Regions from separate parts of the Pseudomonas sp. GW821-FHT02H06 genome, predicted to be linked through region 2. Evidence: predicted binding sites of a transcription regulator. Region 2 holds the regulator's gene; each other region holds the start of a gene.
What was found. The regulator FliA, encoded in region 2, starts transcription of late flagellar genes. The targets are predictions, from matches to a motif close to CTAAAGTTTNNNNNNNNNNNGCCGNTAA.
Positions count from the first base shown of each region.

Region 1: a site for FliA is predicted at 4,262-4,289, ahead of AC07VF_RS05585 (methyl-accepting chemotaxis protein). Genes of this name have one in related genera too.
Region 3: a site for FliA is predicted at 2,731-2,758, ahead of AC07VF_RS02495 (methyl-accepting chemotaxis protein). Genes of this name have one in related genera too.

Region 1 is NZ_JBWKVD010000002.1:543,885-550,247, reverse strand. It holds gene AC07VF_RS05615 (FAD/NAD(P)-dependent oxidoreductase) at 1-483, shown strand, start outside; gene AC07VF_RS05610 (NAD(P)/FAD-dependent oxidoreductase) at 506-1,657, shown strand; gene AC07VF_RS05605 (RidA family protein) at 1,694-2,044, shown strand; gene AC07VF_RS05600 (hypothetical protein) at 2,107-2,349, opposite strand; gene AC07VF_RS05595 (nucleotidyltransferase family protein) at 2,595-3,173, opposite strand; gene AC07VF_RS05590 (HAD family hydrolase) at 3,228-3,962, opposite strand; gene AC07VF_RS05585 (methyl-accepting chemotaxis protein) at 4,335-5,549, shown strand; gene AC07VF_RS05580 (response regulator) at 5,560-5,928, shown strand; gene AC07VF_RS05575 (STAS domain-containing protein) at 5,952-6,239, shown strand; gene AC07VF_RS05570 (chemotaxis protein CheA) at 6,307-6,363, shown strand, end outside.
Region 2 is NZ_JBWKVD010000017.1:127,131-133,493, forward strand. It holds gene AC07VF_RS22565 (chemotaxis protein CheA) at 1-852, opposite strand, end outside; gene AC07VF_RS22570 (protein phosphatase CheZ) at 997-1,785, opposite strand; gene AC07VF_RS22575 (chemotaxis response regulator CheY) at 1,805-2,179, opposite strand; gene fliA (RNA polymerase sigma factor FliA) at 2,421-3,164, opposite strand; gene fleN (flagellar synthesis regulator FleN) at 3,161-3,994, opposite strand; gene flhF (flagellar biosynthesis GTPase FlhF) at 4,113-5,456, opposite strand; partial or broken gene AC07VF_RS22595 (flagellar biosynthesis protein FlhA) at 5,468-6,363, opposite strand, start outside.
Region 3 is NZ_JBWKVD010000001.1:530,668-537,030, reverse strand. It holds gene cmoA (carboxy-S-adenosyl-L-methionine synthase CmoA) at 1-312, opposite strand, end outside; gene AC07VF_RS02500 (TonB-dependent siderophore receptor) at 468-2,588, opposite strand; gene AC07VF_RS02495 (methyl-accepting chemotaxis protein) at 2,805-4,601, shown strand; gene AC07VF_RS02490 (protease inhibitor I42 family protein) at 4,687-5,079, opposite strand; gene lon (endopeptidase La) at 5,209-6,363, opposite strand, start outside.

The DNA of each region.
Region 1 (6,363 bases), on a different contig from region 2:
GGGATGTTCGTCGCCGGTGACGGGGCCGGCATCGGCGGTGCCCAGGCCGCGGCCCTGCAGGGTGAGTTGGCGGCGCTGGGCATTGCGCAACGGCTGGGCAGGTTCGATACAGGTCAGCGTGATGAACGGGCAGGGCCGCTGCGTGAAAAGCTGGCGCTGAACCTGCGCATTCGGCCGTTTCTCGATGCGCTCTATCAGCCGAAGGAAGCGAACCGCATCCCCGCCGATGAGGTCATCGTCTGCCGCTGCGAGGAAGTCACGGCGGGGGACCTGCGCAAATTCGTCGCCCTGGGCTGCGCCGGCCCCAATCAAGCCAAATCCTTCGGCCGCTGTGGCATGGGGCCTTGTCAGGGGCGGATGTGCGGGCTGACGGTCACCGAAGTGATCGCCAAGGCCCGCGGCGTGTCGGCGGCAGAAGTCGGTTACTACCGCATTCGCCCGCCGATCAAGCCCATCACCCTGGGAGAGCTGGCCGGTGAGTGAGGCACGGGCAAGGCACAGCGACGTGCTGGTGATAGGCGGCGGCATTCAAGGTCTGAGCACTGCGTTGCACTTGGCTCAGCGCGGCGTCGAGGTCACAGTGCTGGAGGCTGATTACTGCGGCCGCCATGCGTCCGGGGTCAACGCGGGCGGGGTGCGCACCCTCGGCCGTCACGATGCGGAAATTCCCCTAGCGCTGTCGTCGCGCGCTCTGTGGCATGACCTGGCGCGGACACTGGGGGATGACGGCGGCTTCGTGCCCAGCGGCCAGCTCAAACTCGCAGAAACCGCCGCCGAACTCGACGAATGCCGACGGCGGGTCGAACACTTGCAGCGCCTGGGTTTCACCCATGAAGTGCTGATCGACGCTCAACAGGTGTTCGAGATCATTCCTACGGTTGCCCGGCATGTGGTGGGCGGCATCTGGGTCAAGGATGACGGCTATGCCATTCCCTACAGAACGGTGACGAGCTTTCGGCTGGCGGCAGAGAAACTCGGAGTGAAGGTGCTTGAAATGACACCGGCCCAACGCATCGAGCAACGTGGCAGTGAGTGGCAGGTCACCACGCCCGCCGGGGTGTTCAGCGCCGGGCATCTGGTGATCACCGCCGGGGCCTGGGCGCGGGAGTTGGCCGACCAAGTCGGCGAATCGGTGCCGGCCCATCCCGAAGGCCTGATGCTGATGGTGACCCACCGCGTCGCGCCGTTTTGCGCGCCGGTGCTGGGAGCAACCGGTCGCTCGCTGTCATTTAAGCAGTTCGCCAATGGCACGGTGGTGATCGGCGGCAAACTGATTGGCAGCGTGGATTTCCCGGCGCGCCACGGCGAAGTGGACCTGGCACGCCTTGGCATCAGCGCGAGGACCGTCACCGACCTGTTTCCCCATCTCAAGCACCTGGGCGTCAATCGCGTCTGGGCCGGCGTCGAAGCGTTTACCGCGGATGATTTGCCGGTGATCGGCGCGAGCCGCAAGGCCAGCCATCTCAGTTATTCCTTCGGCTTCTGCGGCAGCGGTTTCCAGATGGGCCCCGGCACCGGCAAGCGCCTGGCGCAGCAGATCCTCGGCGAGCATTCGGACATTTCGCTGGAGGCGTTCGACATCGGCCGGTTTGATGACGCCCGTTGTAAAACGCCACATTTCGATATTCCGAGCGGCGCCTCTTTAGTCGCTCGATAACCCTTAATACCCTCCCTCCCATCAGGAGTTCACATGCTGGAAATCAATCGCATCGAAACAAACCAACGCATGAGCCGCGTCGTGCAGTGCAACGGCTTTACCTTCCTCGGCGGCCAGACCGCAACTGATCGCACGTTGGACATCAAGGGGCAAACGGCGCAAGTGCTGGAGAAGATCGACAACTACCTGGCCAAGGCCGGCCTCGATAAAACACGGATTCTCACCGCGCAGGTCTGGCTGTCGGATATCGCGGCAAATTTCGCCGGCATGAATGAAGTGTGGGACGCCTGGGCGCCGGAGGGGCACGCACCCGCGCGGGCCACCGTGGAATCACGCCTGGCGGCGCCGGATTTGCTGGTGGAAATCACAGTGGTGGCGGCGGGCTGAATCAGCCGGCTATGTAAATGCACTGCGCCGGGCGGGGTTTACCCCTGACCCGGCGTTGTCGCTCAAGGGCGGACAGACGCTTCGGCGGAGTTGGTCACCAGGTGATTCTGGGTCGCGCGGCGCTGCTGGGTGATCAGCACCTGGGGCACCGATGAACAGCGGTATTTGATGCCCTTTCTGGTCGGCATCACGGCAACGCTCTCCATGCATTCTGCGCGGGTCGAATACGCCGTCGGCTGGCTCTCGTCCAGACATCCTTCCCCACCGGAACACATAGTCATTACAACCACAAAGATGCTCTTCATTGCTCTCATTCCTTTTTGGCAAATCACGGCGCGGGACAGCGGGTGTGCGGCGATTTTGAGGGGAGGGGATGGCAGAAGGCAATGCGGCGGAGATGCATTTCGTCGGGAATATGACGCTTTTAGGCGTCGTGTTGATTTAGGTGTCGTTTGGCAGTCGGTAATTTGACGCCATCCTTTTTAAAGGGGTTTGCTTTACTCAAGTCTGGCGTCAATTCAATGCGCTGGCGTGGGTCTCCAGAACCGTTTTAGAGACCGGAATCTGGCTCGGACTCAACCACGCGCAACCAGTCCCAGCGTGCCTGATAGTCCTGCGCCTTTTTGCGGAACTGCGCCGGTTGCGGGAAGTTCGGGTTCATACGCAAAACCCCCGGTTCGAGCTCATCCAGGCCATGGGGCGCGTAGAGCTCGCCCGTGTCGATGTGCAATCCGACGCAGGTCGAGCAGATGAGGAAGCGGTCAATGCCTTCTTTCGCGGACTGGAGCGGCGGGTAGTCAGTGCCAAACCGGTCTGCAAACCACAGGTGCACGCGCGCCTGATTGCGCAGCTCCACTTTGACGTCCAGATCCTGAAAAAGCGCCTGCGCCGCGACAATGACGCGGTTCTCTGCCTCCCATGAGAGGTCCTCATCGAAATAGAACACGTCGTAATCATTCACGCCCCATTCGGCGGGACGGTCGGATAGCCGATTCCAGACCGCCTGAAACAGGCAGCCTGCGGTGAGCAGGGTCTGGTTGAGCCCCAGGGACGGCAGCCGCTCGACCAGTTGGGCGTTGATCGGGTTGGAGAGGGCGATATCGATGAGGCCGGAGGCAGTCAGTGTCATGTGGAGTTCCTGGGTGGGGCAGCTTTGGCAGCGAGCTCTGCTTGAAAAAACCGATCAGGGCGAGTCTGCGCGGGTGAATCTACCGCTGCTGTTTGCCTGCTCAAGCAGCGGCAGAACATCCTCCAATGCATTCACGGTAGTGACGGGCGCCGCTTCCGACTGCGGCCAGGGGTGAAACCCGCTTAACCACACTGCCTTCATGCCAGCGGATTCAGCGCCTTTGACGTCGTTGATCGGATGATCGCCCACGTACATGCATTCGCCTGCATCGAGCCCCAGCAGTTGAGCCGCCTGCAGAAAAATCCGCGGATCGGGTTTTCGCCAGCCTGCTGCCTCGGAGCTCACCAGATGCGTGACGTGCCGTGCAAAGGGGAGGCGAGCGACTGTGCGCTCGCGTGATCGCTGGGTGCCGTTGGAAATGATACCGACGGTGATGCCGTGTCCCAGCAGCGTGTCGATCAGCGTCCGAGCGCCCGGCATCTCGACGGTTTGCGCCGGGAACAGCTCGACCCAATGCGCTGCCAGCTCTGCCACGTCCACCGGTAGCCGCCATTGCAGGCGTTCAACCAGCGCTGATGCGACAGCCATTCTGATAGTGGGGTGAGGACTGTCCGCTGATAGATAACCGCCGTTGTCCTGAGCTGCAATCAGGTCGGCGATCAGCGCAAGATCATGGCTGCCAAGGTGCGATGCATACTCGCGCACAAACACTTCCGCGTAGGCATCGATGCTTTGCCGGCGATGGACCAGCGTGTTGTCGAGGTCGAACAAAACGGCGCGGATGTGCATGGGTGGTTCAACTCAAAATGTTGGACTCAAAGCGTCTGATTTATCGATCTTGCCCCCGCCTTGCGGCGCTGAGATACCTCGTATGACTAAATCCGCCTCCTTTGAACAGCACATTCTCTGGGGAGTATCAGATGCTCATTGTCTTGGCTGGTCTTCCCGGTGTCGATAAGACGACCTTCGCCAAGTGTCTGGCCGCAACGCCGGGGAGCTTCTATGCGAGGCCCGGCGTTGTCGCGAAAGGCAAGCATCCTGCGCCGTAACGCGATAGTCATAAACCAGACGGAAGGCAGGGCGGGTAACTCAAGTTGTGACGCGCTGGGCAGATAACCGTGATGTCAGTTACATACGCAACATTGTTCAAGGATCGAACCCATGACCCAGCGTCAATCCAGCCCCATTTCCGTTCTCCGCTCTCGGCGCTTTCTCGGGTTCACCCTCGTTCCGGTCGTGCCCGCCGTGGCCTGGATACTGTTCCAATCAACCTCTCTCCCCAACCTCATCGCGTGCGCGGCACTGGTTCTGATCGGCCTCGGCGCGGGGGTGTGGAGTGCTGTTTCCCAACGTGACGTGGTGCTGCGAGCCACTGCCCGGGCACAAGCGGAGCAGTCAGAGGCGGATGCGGCGAGCCACAGCGTGGCCTCGCGGGTACAACTCGATGAGGTGTTGCTGGGCGCCATGCCGATCTGGGCCCGGCAGGTGGAAAGCTCACGGCATCAGACCGAAGAAGCGATTGTGAATCTGACCAATCGCTTCATCGGAATCGCAGCGCGGTTGCAGGAAACGGTTCAGGCTTCCCAGCGCGCCGCCGGCGAACTCGACGGGCAAACCGCGGACGGGGCGCTTGAAGTGCTGTCCCTCAGCGAAAGCGATTTGAGCCAGGTGATCAACTCGCTCAAAGCCGCTCAAACCAGCCGTGACCAGACCTTGGCCCAAGTACGCGGTCTCACCGCGTATACCGGCGAACTGCGCACCATGGCCGCCGACGTGGCGGCGATTGCCGCGCAGACCAACCTGCTGGCACTCAACGCCGCCATTGAAGCGGCCCGTGCGGGTGAAGCCGGTCGCGGCTTTGCCGTGGTGGCCGACGCGGTGCGCAGCCTGTCGAGCAAATCCAGCGAGACCGGCCAGCAGATGTCGGCCAAGGTCGACATCATCAATAACGGCATCACCCAATTGGTGCACGCCGCCTCCAGCAGCGCCGATCAGGACAGTCAATCGGTGGCCGCGTCAGAGAACAGTATTCAAGTCGTCCTCGAACGTTTTCATAACATCACCGGCCGCCTGGCCGAATCCGCGGACCTGCTCAAGCAGGAAAGCCGGGGCATTGGTGACGAGATGACCGAGGTGCTGGTCGACCTGCAATTCCAGGACCGTGTGAGCCAGATCCTCAGCCACGTGCGCGACAACATGGACGACTTGCATGGCCACCTGCTCCAGGCCAGCGAGACCCCGGAGCAGGCGAAGTCCATCGATGCCCGCCAGTGGTTGGCGCGCATGGACGCCACTTACGCCACTGACGAGCAGCGGCGCACCCACCGTGGAGAGACGCCCGTGCAGCAGAACTCTCAAGACATCACCTTCTTTTAGGAGCCCCCTCATGGCGAAGAATGTATTAGTGGTCGACGACTCCAGCAGCGTGCGGCAAGTGGTAGGCATTGCCTTGAAAAGCGCCGGTTACGACGTGATCGAGGCGTGCGACGGCAAGGATGCGCTGGGCAAGCTCACCGGGCAGAAAGTGCACCTGATCATCAGCGACGTGAACATGCCCAACATGGACGGCATCACCTTCGTCAAGGAGGTCAAGAAACTGGCCAGCTACAAGTTCACCCCGATCATCATGCTGACCACCGAATCCCAGGAGTCGAAGAAGGCCGAGGGCCAGGCGGCGGGTGCCAAGGCGTGGGTGGTCAAGCCGTTCCAGCCCGCGCAGATGCTGGCAGCGGTGTCGAAACTCATCCTGCCCTGAATCCTTGCGCGAGGGAGTCTGCGATGCCGATCACCATCGAAACACTCGACGACAGCACCTGCGTCAGCATTGACGGCGAGCTCACGATCTACTCCGTCGCCGAACTGGCGGGCGCGCTATTGCCGCAGATGGGTGGGGCGCCACGCCTGAAGCTCGACCTCTCGCAGGTCACCGAAATGGATGGAGCGGGGCTGCAGTTGCTCGCGGTCATCCAGCGTGAAGCCAACAACGCCGGCACCGCGTTAAGCGTCACCGGCCAGAGCGTGGCGGTCACGCAGGCCCTTGAGCTGTGTCGCAAAGCGGCCTCATAGCCAGCGCCCGCCACGCCAGTCTCAGCCACGTTCATTGCACGTTCATTGATAGACAAGGAAGGTCCAGGTGAGCATCAATCTCGACCAGGCATTGCAGACATTCATTGTCGAGGCGCACGAACTG
Region 2 (6,363 bases):
AGGTGCCGCAGTGCCAGGAGCCGCAGCGCCGACGGCGTCCGGCGAGAACGAGCCTTTGCCGTGCAACTGATCCAGCAGCGACTCGAATTCGTCGTCAGTGATTTCGTCACTGGCCGGTGCGGCAGACGGCGTCACAGCCGCCGGCGGTTGCACCGCATCAACGGCGAACTGGCCTTTGCCATGCAACTGATCGAGGAGTGATTCGAATTCGGCGTCAGTGATTTCATCGCTGGCCGCCGTGCCAGCCGGTGCAGCGGAAGCCGCTGCTGCCGGCGCTGCTGCAACGGGTGCCGCGGCAACAGGCGCAGACGGAGCCGGTGCAGGAGCACCTGCCGCTTGCGCCTTGACGGCGTTCAGCGAATCCAGCAGCTGTTCGAATTCCAGATCGGTGATGTCTTCGGACGGCGCTTCAGCGACCGGCTCTTCAACCACCACCGGTGCCGCCGCGATTTCTTCTGCCGAGGCTGGCTCGGCCAGGCGTGCCAGTGCGGCCAGCAATTCAGGCGTGGCCGGAGTGACGGCAGAGCGCTCGCGCACCTGACCGAACATGCTGTTGACGGTGTCGAGTGCTTCGAGCACCACGTCCATGAGCTCCGAGTCGACGCGACGCTCACCCTTGCGCAGGATGTCGAACACGTTCTCGGCGATGTGACAGCATTCAACCAGCTCGTTGAGCTGGAGGAAGCCGGCGCCCCCTTTTACAGTGTGAAAACCGCGAAAAATTGCATTGAGCAGGTCCGCATCGTCAGGCCGGCTTTCCAGCTCGACCAACTGCTCTGACAACAGCTCGAGAATCTCGCCGGCCTCTACCAGAAAATCCTGAAGGATTTCTTCATCGGCGCCGAAGCTCATTGGGGGGTGCTCCTAAAATTAACCGTCAAACCGATCCGGAGGCTGCACTGACGGCCTGCGCGCATTGCTTTCGTCGAAGCATTGGCGCGCGGGTCCAGCAGCCACTTTCACAGAAAACCTGAAGTCCGAGACAGAATGACCGAATCAGAATCCGAGGCTGGATAGCAGATCGTCAACATCATCCTGTCCGGATACAACGTCTTCACGTTTATCGGCATGAATCTGCGGACCTTCACCCTTGGAGTGAAGTTTTTCTTGTTCTTTTTGCTGACGGAACATTTCCTGGTCGTGCTCGATGCCCGCGAAGCGGTCCACCTGGCTCGCCATGAGCACCAGCTTGAGCAGATTGCGCTCGACTTCCGTGACCAGCGTGGTCACGCGCTTGATCACCTGACCGGTGAGGTCCTGGTAATCCTGAGCCAGCAGGATGTCGTTCAGGTGCGCAGAGACCTCGGTGGTCTCCTTCTCGCTGCGGGTCAGGAACACATCGACGCGGCGGGCCAGATCACGAAACTCTTCGGCGCTGATCTCGCGGCGCATGAAGCGTCCCCAATCGGCGCTCAACGACTTGGCGTCTTCAGTGAGCCCGTGCATCAACGGCGTGCTCAGCTCTACCAGATCCATGGTCCGGTTCGCCGCGTTTTCAGTCAGCCTGACGACGTACGACAGCCGCTCGGTGGCGTCGGTGATCTGGGAGACCTCCTCGGCCTGCGGCATGTTCGGGTCGATCTGGAAGTTGACGATCGCGCTGTGCAGCTCGCGCGTCAGTTTGCCGACTTCCTGATACAGGCCGCGGTCGCGGGTCTGGTTAAGCTCATGGATCAGTTGCACAGCGTCGCCGAACTTGCCCTTTTCAAGGCTCGCGACCAGCTCTTGTGCGTGTTTCTTCAGGGTTGACTCAAAGTCACCCATTGTCGAATCTTTGGAATCCATAGCGCCCTCGCAGCGGACATCAGCTATTGACGCGCTCGAATATCTTTTCGATTTTTTCTTTGAGCACTTGCGCGGTGAACGGCTTCACCACGTAGCCGTTCACACCGGCCTGAGCGGCTTCGATGATCTGCTCGCGCTTGGCTTCGGCAGTGACCATCAGCACCGGCAGGCTGCGCAGACGCTCGTCGGCACGCACCTGACGCAACAGGTCGATGCCGGACATGCCCGGCATGTTCCAGTCAGTGACGAGGAAGTCAAAAGCGCCGCTTTGCAGCATCGGCAATGCGGTGAGTCCGTCATCTGCTTCGGCCGTGTTGGTGAACCCAAGGTCACGCAACAGGTTTTTTATGATCCGCCGCATCGTTGAGAAGTCATCAACGATGAGGATTTTCATGTTCTTGTCCAATTCGACCTCCAAGCAGTCTTTAACGCGTTCAGCACCTGAACGCGCGTTCAATCAATACCGGCTGCGCCGAACATCAAGAGGGGGTTGAATCGACCGGAACAAGCGCAGCGAAACCGGATCATCTACGACCCGGTTCGACCGACTCCTGCCGTGTCTCATTTGCTTCCCGCTCACGTCTTGCACAGCCGGTCTTACACGCAACACGCAGGCCTCGCGGCCTGCGCCTGATTCACGAACGTGCGCGCCACTCGCCAAGACGACCGCGCAACCGCGCCGCGCATTGACTGTGCAACTGGCTGACCCGCGACTCGCTGACCCCCAGGACCTCACCGATTTCCTTGAGGTTCAGCTCTTCGTCGTAGTACAGCGACAACACCAGGCGTTCACGTTCGGGCAAGTTGGCAATGGCCTCGGCCAGCGCAGCCTGGAAGCGCTCGTCTTCCAGATCCCGCGACGGTTCGAGGGACTGGCTCGCGCCGTCCTCGTGCAGCCCTTCGTGTTCGCCGTCCTGCAACAGGTCGTCGAAACTGAACAGGCGGCTGCCCAGGGTATCGTTCAAAATCCCGTAGTAATCGTCGAGACTCATTTCAAGTTCGGCAGCAACCTCGTGATCTTTAGCGTCACGGCCGGTTTTTGCTTCGATTGCACGAATCGCGTCACTGACCATGCGCGTGTTGCGGTGGACCGAGCGCGGCGCCCAATCCCCCTTGCGCACTTCGTCGAGCATCGCACCACGGATACGAATACCCGCGTACGTCTCGAAGCTGGCCCCTTTGGTGGAGTCGTATTTGGTCGAGACTTCGAGCAAGCCAATCATGCCCGCCTGGATCAAATCCTCGACCTGCACGCTTGCCGGCAGACGCGCCAGCAAGTGGTAGGCGATTCGTTTGACCAGCGGGGCATAACGCTCGATCAGCTCATACTGGGAGTCTTTGGACGATTTGCTGTACATGCGATAGCCACTTGCTGTCATGAGACGGGCCCTGCGCTGGTTTGATGCACGAGGCGTTCTACGAAAAATTCCAGGTGGCCGCGCGGGTTCGCCGGGAGCGGCCAGGTGTCGACTTTCTGCGCGATGGCCTTGAACGCCAGGGCACATTTGGAACGCGGAAACGCTTCGTACACGGCGCGCTGTTTCTGCACGGCCTTGCGTACGCATTCGTCGTACGGCACGGCGCCCACATACTGCAGGGCCACGTCGAGAAAACGGTCGGTGACTTTGGTCAGCTTGGCGAAGAGGTTACGCCCTTCCTGCGGGCTCTGGGCCATGTTGGCCAGGACGCGGAAGCGGTTCATGCCGTAATCGCGGTTGAGCAGTTTGATCAGGGCATAGGCGTCGGTGATCGATGTGGGCTCGTCGCACACCACCAGCAGCACTTCCTGGGCCGCGCGGACGAAGCTCACCACCGACTCGCCGATGCCGGCGGCGGTATCGATGACCAGCACATCGAGGTTGTCGCCAATGTCACTGAACGCCTGAATCAGCCCGGCATGCTGCGCCGGGGTCAGGTGGACCATGCTCTGGGTGCCTGATGCCGCCGGCACGATGCGTACACCGCCCGGGCCTTGCAGCAAGACATCGCGCAGCTCGCACCGCCCTTCGATGACATCAGCCAGGGTGCGTTTGGGGGTCAGACCCAACAATACGTCGACGTTGGCCAGACCCAGATCGGCGTCCAGCAGCATGACGCGACGTCCCAGCTCGGCCAGTGCCAGTGAAAGATTCACTGAAACGTTGGTCTTGCCTACGCCACCTTTGCCACCGGTCACCGCGATAACCTGTACGGGATGCATGCTGCCCATGTTAATTGTTTACCTTGTCTTGCTTAGACCTAAGCCACATGTCGGGCTGCACGTTCAGTGTCTGAACAATGCCTGGCAGACCATCGATGCAGGAAAATTCCACTGTCATTTTCTTCACCTAGCCCGCGCGCTTGCCGGTGCTGTGATAAAGATCCGCAAACATATCCGCCATCGCTTCCTCGCTTGGCTCCTCCTGCATCTGCACGCTGACAGCCCGGCTCACCAATTGGTGCCGACGCGGCAAATGCAGATCATCCGGTATCCGTGGGCCATCGGTGAGATAGGCCACAGGCAGTTCGTGTGTCACGGCCAGGCTGAGCACTTCGCCCAGGCTGGCCGTTTCGTCGAGCTTGGTCAGGATGCACCCGGCCAGGCCGCAACGTTTGTAACTGTGATAAGCCGCTGACAGCACCTGCTTCTGGCTGGTTGTCGCCAGCACCAGGTAGTTGCGCGCCTTGATGCCACGCCCGGCGAGGGTTTCCAGTTGCAGACGCAGGGCCGGATCGCTGGCTTGCAGGCCGGCGGTGTCGATCAACACCACGCGCTTGCGCAACAGCGGCTCCAGCGCCTGTGCCAGGGACTGGCCCGGGTCGACGTGGGTGACCGGTACATTGAGGATCCGGCCCAGGGTTTTCAGTTGCTCCTGAGCGCCAATGCGGAAACTGTCCATGCTCACCAGCGCGATATTTTGCGCGCCGTATTTCAACACATATCGGGCCGCCAGTTTAGCCAGCGTGGTGGTTTTGCCCATGCCGGCAGGGCCGACCATGGCAATCACACCGCCCTCTTCCAGTGGCTCGACGTCCGGCGTGGCAATCATGCGGGCCAGATGGGCCAGCAGCATGCGCCAGGTGTGAGCCTGATCGTTGGAGTCCGGGACCATCGCCAGCAAGTCGCGGGAGAGCGGGCCGGAAAGGCCGACCCGTTGCAGACGGCGCCACAGATTGGCCTGTTGCGGACGGCCGTCTCGCAGCTGGTTCCAGGCCAGCGAGCCCAGCTGGACTTCCAGCAGTTCGCGCAGGCCGTTCAATTCGGAACGCATCGCTTCGTAGGCGCGGTCGCCAACGCCCGGCTCGGCGTTGCGCTCGGCGCGTTCGGCGGCCACTGCGGCGTGGACGGACGGGCGAAACGGTTCTTCCAGCGTCGGTTCGATCTGCTTGCTGTCATCCATCGCAAGGCCGGCGAACAACTGACGGTTGGCGACAGTGTCCAGCTCGCTGCGGTGGGTCAGCTCAGCCTGAGCAGTGACGATGAGCGACTGAGTCTTGCGCAGCTCGTCTTCGAGTTCGATGTTCGGCACACGCGGGGCCAGCGCAGACAGCTTGTAGTCCAGGGCGGCGGTCAGTTCCACGCCGCCAGCGATCCGCCGGTTGCCGATGATGGCGGCTTCAGCGCCCAGCTCATCGCGAACCAGTTTCATGGCTTGTCGCATATCGGCGGCGAAAAAACGCTTAACTTGCATGACTCACTACCTCAGCCGTTAGGCCCGACAGTCGCTACGATGGTGACTTGCTTATTGTCAGGAATTTCCTGGTAAGCCAAAACATGCATATTCGGTACAGCCAACCGTCCAAAGCGGGACAACATGGCGCGAACCGGACCTGCGACCAACAAAATAACCGGCTGCCCCTGCATCTCCTGACGCTGCGCCGCTTCGATCAACGAGCGCTGAAGTTTCTCAGCCATGCTCGGTTCGAGGAGAACGCCTTCTTCCTGACCCTGACCTGCCTTCTGCAGACTATTTAGCAATATCTGTTCCAACCTTGGCTCAAGGGTGATCACAGGCAGCTCCGGCTCAATGCCGACAATGCTTTGGACGATTGCGCGGGACAATCCGACCCGTACGGCAGCCACCAGCGCGGCGGTATCTTGACTACGCGCAGCGTTGTTGGCGATGGCTTCTGCAATGGAGCGGATATCGCGAACCGGCACCTGTTCGGCAAGCAACGCCTGCAGCACCTTCAGCAGCGCCGACAGCGACAGCACGCCCGGGACCAGTTCTTCCGCCAGTTTTGGCGATCCCTTGGCCAGCAGGGTCATCAATTGCTGGACTTCCTCGTGGCCGATCAATTCATGAGAGTGTTTGTAGAGAATCTGGTTCAAGTGAGTCGCCACCACGGTGCTGGCGTCCACCACGGTGTAACCGAGGGATTGCGCCTGGGCACGCTGGCTGATTTCGATCCACACGGCCTCCAGGCCAAACGCCGGGTCTTTGGCAGTGATGCCGTTGAGGCTGCCAAACACCTGACCGGGGTTGATGGCCAGTTCGCGGTCCGGGTAGATCTCGGCTTCGGCCAGGGTCACGCCCATCAGGGTCAGGCGATAGGCGCTGGGCGCCAGGTCGAGGTTGTCGCGGATGTGCACGGTCG
Region 3 (6,363 bases), on a different contig from region 2:
GTTGAGGTACTCGCGGCAGCGTTCGACCATGGCCGACGAGTTGTCGATGGCGATCACCCGGCAATCTTCAGTGCGCACATGCCGACGCAATGCCTGAGTGACGGCGCCCAGTGAACTGCCCAGGTCATAGAGCACGCTGTGGGGCTGGGCGAATTGCGCCGCGAGCACGCCGAGGTTTTCGACGATGGTCGGATAGCCCGGCACCGAGCGCTTGATCATGTCCGGGAACACCCGCACCACGTCTTCGTTGAAGGCGAAGTCGGGCACCTGGGGCAGCGGCTGGGCGAATAGGCGGTCGGGTTCTGGGCTCACGGCGATTCCGGGGGACAAGGCGAAAAGTGCGGCATTTTAGCCAATTCCGTCCCTCGGCTGGAACCTCATCTCATCGCTCGTGTGCTGACGTCTGGTCCGCCCATAAAAAAGCCGCGTCCGATTGCCCGCACGCGGCCGATACATGAGCAGTGAACTCAGTATCTCCAGCTCACCGACGCGGTGAAGTTGCGTGGATCCCCGAAGTTGCTCTGGTTGTAGCGCAGGCTCTGTTGGTATTTCTCGTTGGTCAGGTTGTTGAGGTTGAGCTGGGTGCTCCAGTGCTGATCGATGTCGTAGCGGGTCATCAGCCCGATGAGCGCGTAGGCGTCCTGGCGGGCCGCGGGCGAGTCGTCGTTCTGAGTCTTGCTCTGCCAGCTCAGGCTGCCGCCGACCTTGACCTTCGGCGCCGTCGGCAACTGGTAGGTCATCGACGACGTCAGGGCGTGGCGCGGGATGAACTTGCGCGCACGGCTGTCGTTGTCGTCAGTGATATAGACGTAGGTGTACCCGCCGTTGACTTGCAGCCCCGGCGCCACTTCGCCCGACGCTTCCAGCTCCAGGCCGCTGCTGTCGTAGGACATCGCCTCGTAGACATAGCCGCCCAGGTTGGCGTCATAGGTCGAACTGCCCGGCACGTTGTCTTGCTTGGCATGGAACACCGCTGCGCTGACGTTGAGCTTCTTGTCCAGCAACTGACCTTTGATGCCCGCCTCGTAGCTTTTGCCTTCAAGCGGATCGAGCACCCGGCCTTGGCCGTCGAGGTAATACTGCGGATTAAAGACTTCGGTGTAACTGGCGTACAGCGCGTATTCGGGGGTCAGGTCGTAGACGATACCGGCATACGGCGTGACTTTGCCGTGAATGCGCACCTCTCGCGCGGAGCCGTAGTTGTCGCCATTGCTGTCCGCGCTGAGCATGCGGGCGCCGGTGATCACATGCAGATCGTCGGTCAGGCTGAAACGCGCGCCGGCGTAAACGCTCTTCTGGCGATCGGTGTAGTTCGAGGTCGCAGCGGGTAACGCAGCGACGTAATTCGGCTGCGGCAGGTAGCCATGCAGCGCATCTTCAAGCGTCACAGGCGAGTAGTTGAGGACGTCACCGTACTGCGAGGATTCGCGGTTGCGCTGGCGTGCAGCGTTCGCCCCCAGCGTGAGTTGATGTTCCCGACCGCCGAGCATGAAGGGCCCGCTCAGCGAGTAATCTCCACTGAGTTCGAGGTTCTTGTCTTTGTACTTGGAGCCCAGTCCGGTGTAACCGGTGGGTGAAGTGCTGTCGCCGTACATGTAGAACATCTCGGTGTCTTCGCGGTGCTCGGCGCCGGCGACGGTCAGCTTCGACTTCCAGTCGTTGGCGAAGGTGTGTTCCCACTCGGCAAACGCACGTTGCGTGTGAACGTCCCAATGCACCCACGGCTGGGAAATATTGGAATGGGTGCTGCTGTAATGAATGGCGTTGCCATTGCCATCGACCAACGGCAGTGCGCCCCAGCTTGAGCCATTGGCGTTGGTCTTCTGGTCCTCGTAACCAAGGGTCAGCGTGTCGCTGTCGCTCAGGTCGAATGCCAGCAGACCGCTGAAGATGTTCTTCTCGCGGGAGTAGCGATCAAGGTATGAGTTGCCGTTTTCGTTGGCGTAGATGACGCGCCCCCGCACGTTGCCCGAGTCGGTCAGGGGGCCGGAGACGTCGATGTCCACCCGGCGTTTGTCCCAGGAACCGGCTGTCACGTCAATCTTTGCCTGGGGATCGTAGGTCGGGCGTTTGCGGATGAAGTTGACCGTGGCCGAGGGGTTGCCGGCCCCGGACATCAAGCCGTTGGCGCCGTGAACGATATCGACCTGTTCGTAGGGCGCCAGGTCGATATCGCCCACCAGCAACCCATTGGTCATCGGCATCGCCGTGCCGTCGTACTGGAAGTTGTTGATGTCGAAACCGCGCGCGGTGAAGTAGGTGCGGTCTGTTTCGACTTTCTGCACGTTGACGCCGGGGGTGCTGGTCAACACATCGCGGATGCTGTTGAGCTTGAAGTCATCCATTTGCTCGCGTTTGATGTTGGTCACACCCTGGGGCGTTTCCTGGTTGGTCAGGTCCAGCCGGGTGGTGGTGCTGCTGGGCTTGCCTTGGTAGCCCTGCGGGTTGCCGGTGTCGCCGTAGGTGGCGGTTGACGTCACGTCAGTGGCCGGCAGGCTGAGCGCTGTCTCTTCGGCATTCGCTGTGTTGAGCACGCTCAGGGCGATTAACGAAAGGGCCTTTGGGCAAAAGGGGATCGAGTAACGCATGGCGGGCAACGCTCCGGCGAATGTAACAAATGGTGGTGGTTCTCATTATCGGCAAGTTAAAATTGAGAATCAATGTCATTTAGTCCATTCGTCGGTGTTGGCTGCAACGCTGGCCATGACCGGGTGCCTTCCCCCCGCAGCGTTAAAGCTTTCCCCCCGGCAGTCGAAACACCTTAATTCGCAACTCATTTCATTACTGGCACAGGGAACCGTGGCATGCATGCGTTCAAGGCGTTGTACGAGTCCATCGAAAGGCAGTTTTTCAATTCTTTGACCAAGAAGCTGTCGAGCCTGTTTCTGATCGTGGTGGTGAGCGCCGTGGTGTACTGGGTGGCCGTGAGCCTGCGCGCGGACATTCTTCTGCAGTTGCGCAGCGCGCAGTTGCCGGCGGAGACGCTAAGCATGATCGAGGGGAAACTCGATGTGCTGAGCAACGCCATTCTGGGCAGCACGCTGTTTACCCTGTGTCTGGTCAGCTTCATGGTCTGGTATTTCCGGCACTTGATCGTGCGGCCGGTGACCCAGATGAGCTTGGCGCTGGAAGGCATTGCCAACGGCGAGGGCGACCTGTCCAAGGACTTGCCGCTGTTGACCCACGATGAAATTCGCGTGCTGGCGAGTACCTGCAACCGGTTTCTGGCCAAACAGCGGGAGATCATCAGCAGCGTTCAGGCGTTGACCGTGCACATTGCCGTGGAGTCCGCGCGCTCGCTGAAAAACATCAGCGATTCCAGCGACAGCGCGACCCATCAGGCGCGCTTCGCCAAGGAAGTCATGGAGCAGAGCAACGACGCAGTGGGTCGGATTGCCGAAGTGTCCCGGCAGACTCAGGGCATTTCCGGGACCACCGCGCAGAACCTCAGCATGGCCCGCGACTCCTACACTGAACTGCTGGAAGTGACCGGCAACATCAGTGAGATTTCCAGCAGCCTGAATGAGTTCGGCACCCTGGTTTCGGCGCTGAACCAACGTTCGTCGAGCATCAAATCCATTGTCGGATTGATTCAACAAATCTCCTCCCAGACCAATCTTCTGGCGCTCAACGCGGCGATCGAGGCGGCGCGTGCAGGGGAGAGCGGGCGTGGTTTCGCAGTGGTTGCCGACGAAGTCCGGACCCTCGCCCAGAACGTCAGCCGCGCCACCGAGGACATTTCCCAGAACATCGACGCCATGTTGCTGGAGGTGAGCTCGACCCACGAGCAAACCACCCAGATCAGCCACAGCGCCCGGGAGACCCAGAAAGTGGTTGAGCGCGCGTCTGGGCATTTCGAGAGCATGATCGGCGACTTCGAATCCACTCACACGAAGCTTGAGGACATCGCCTCGCACATCCAGCAGTCTGCCGACAGCAACACCGGCATCAACGACCGCGTCACGCAGATTCATGCGGACAGCCAGTCCATCGACCAGCGCATGCAGCATTCGGCCACGGCCACCCGAGACCTCTCGGGCGTGGCGGAAAAGGTTCAGGCGCTGCTGGGCCGGTTTGTTCTCGGGCATGGCGCGCTGGACGCTGGCATTACCCGCGCCAGTCATTGCCGCGATCGGCTCCAGGTGCGTCTGGCGGCGCTGCAACGTGAGGGCGTCAACCTGTTCGATCAGAACTACAAATTGATTCCCGGGACTGATCCCAAGCAATACACGACCAGCTACACCGAACGCTTTGCGCAGATCTGTCAGGAAGAGTGCGACGCGCTCACCAAAGGCACGCGGGGCGGAAAGGTCACCTTCATCGTCGACAGCAAGGGTTACTGCCCGGTGAACAACAGCTGGGTGTCGAAAAAACCTACGGGCGACCGAGCTATCGACCTACCGGTGTGCCGGAACAAGCGCATGTTCGCTGACCCCATCGGCCTGCGCGCAGCCGCTAACCAACAGCGCTTCCTGCTGCAAACCTACCTGCGCGACACCGGCGAAATCATGACCGAAATTGACGTGCCGTTCTTCTTCGAAGGCCGTCATTGGGGCAACTTGCGCATGGGCTTCGACGCTGCGCAATTACTGGCCGAGTGACAGAGGTTCATGCCAGTGCTCAGCGACTGATCAGCCCTTCGCCTGCAAGGATTTTCCTGCGGGCGGCCGTGGAATGGGCGGGCGATCAGTTCACTGTAATGACGCAGTCGAAGGTGCGCGCTGGCGCCACTTCCGGCGCCCAGGGTTGTTGGTAGACCATCATCAGGTGACCCGTGCCCGGATTGGCGGCTCGGTAGCGCCAGACTGACTGACCGCCTTCACCGACCAAACCTACGTCTTTGGAGGCATTGAACACCTCGGGTCCCAGGCTGCTCAGGATGGACGGCGCAGGGTTTTGCATCAGCCAGCGGTGCCCGGTCGTGGGATTGCTGGGCAGCATCAGCATGAGGGTCTGGCCGGTTTTGAGAGAAAGGGGACAGTCTTGCTGATCGTCCAGGGAGACGATCTGTTTTGGCGCCTGGACGCAAGCGGCAAGCAGGGTGAGGCTGAGCGGGACGAGCAAGCGGGCAGCGGTCATGAAGGCTCCGGTCATAGGCAACATGGGGGGAGCATAACCGAAGACGGGAGAGATGCTAATCAGGTGGGCCGCACAAGACGTGTGAGGGCGGCCAGAGTGGCGCCCCCACACGTTGAGGCGAGGTCCGTCTTAGAACAATATCTTCGCCACATCCGCAAAGCGTTTGGCGAAGTGCGCGGTAATGCCTTCTTTCAGGTAATCCGGCAGCTCTTCGAAGTTGCCACGGTTGGCTTCCGGGAGGATCAGCTCGTAGATCTTCTGGCGCCGCGCCGCGATCACCTTCTCCCGCACGCCGCCAATCGGCAGTACGTGCCCGGTCAGGGTCAGTTCGCCGGTCATCGCCACGCCTTTTTTCGGCGCCTGGTTACGCGCCAGCGACAGCAGCGCGCTGGCCATGGTCACACCGGCACTTGGCCCGTCTTTCGGCGTCGCACCTTCCGGCACGTGAAGGTGAACGAAGGCTTCGTCGAAGAAGGTTTTGTCGCCGCCAAACTTCGCCAGATTGGAGCTGACGTAGCTGTAGGCGATTTCGGCAGATTCCTTCATCACGTCGCCTAACTGGCCGGTGAGCTTGAAGCCGCGGTTGAGCGTATGGATGCGGGTCGCTTCGATCGGCAGTGTCGCGCCACCCATGCTGGTCCAGGCCAGGCCGGTAATCACGCCGGTGCCCGACAACACTTGCTCGTTGCGGAACACCGCCATGCCCAGCGAAGCTTCCAGCTCTTTCGGGCCGATCTTGACCACGGTGTCCGGGTTGTCCAGCAGCTTGACCACGGCCTTGCGCACCAGCTTGCCCAGCTGTTTTTCCAGCTGCCGCACACCGGCTTCCCGCGCATAGCCTTCAATCACCGCGCGCAACGCACTGTCGCTGATCATCAGGCTATTTTTCGACACGCCGGCCTTGGCCAGTTGCTTGGGCCACAGATGGCGCTTGGCGATGGCGAGCTTTTCTTCGGTGATATAGCCGGACAGGCGAATCACTTCCATCCGGTCCAGCAATGGGCCGGGGATCGAGTCCAGGGTGTTCGCGGTGCAGATGAACAGCACCTTCGACAGGTCCAGACGCAGGTCGAGGTAGTGGTCGAGGAATTCGACGTTCTGCTCAGGGTCCAGGGTTTCCAGCAGCGCCGAGGCCGGGTCGCCCTGGAAGCTCTGGCCCATCTTGTCGATCTCGTCGAGCATGATCACCGGGTTCATCACTTCCACGTCTTTCAGCGCCTGCACCAGTTTGCCCGGTTGGGCGCCGATGTAGGTGCGACGATGGCCCTTGATCTCGGCCTCGTC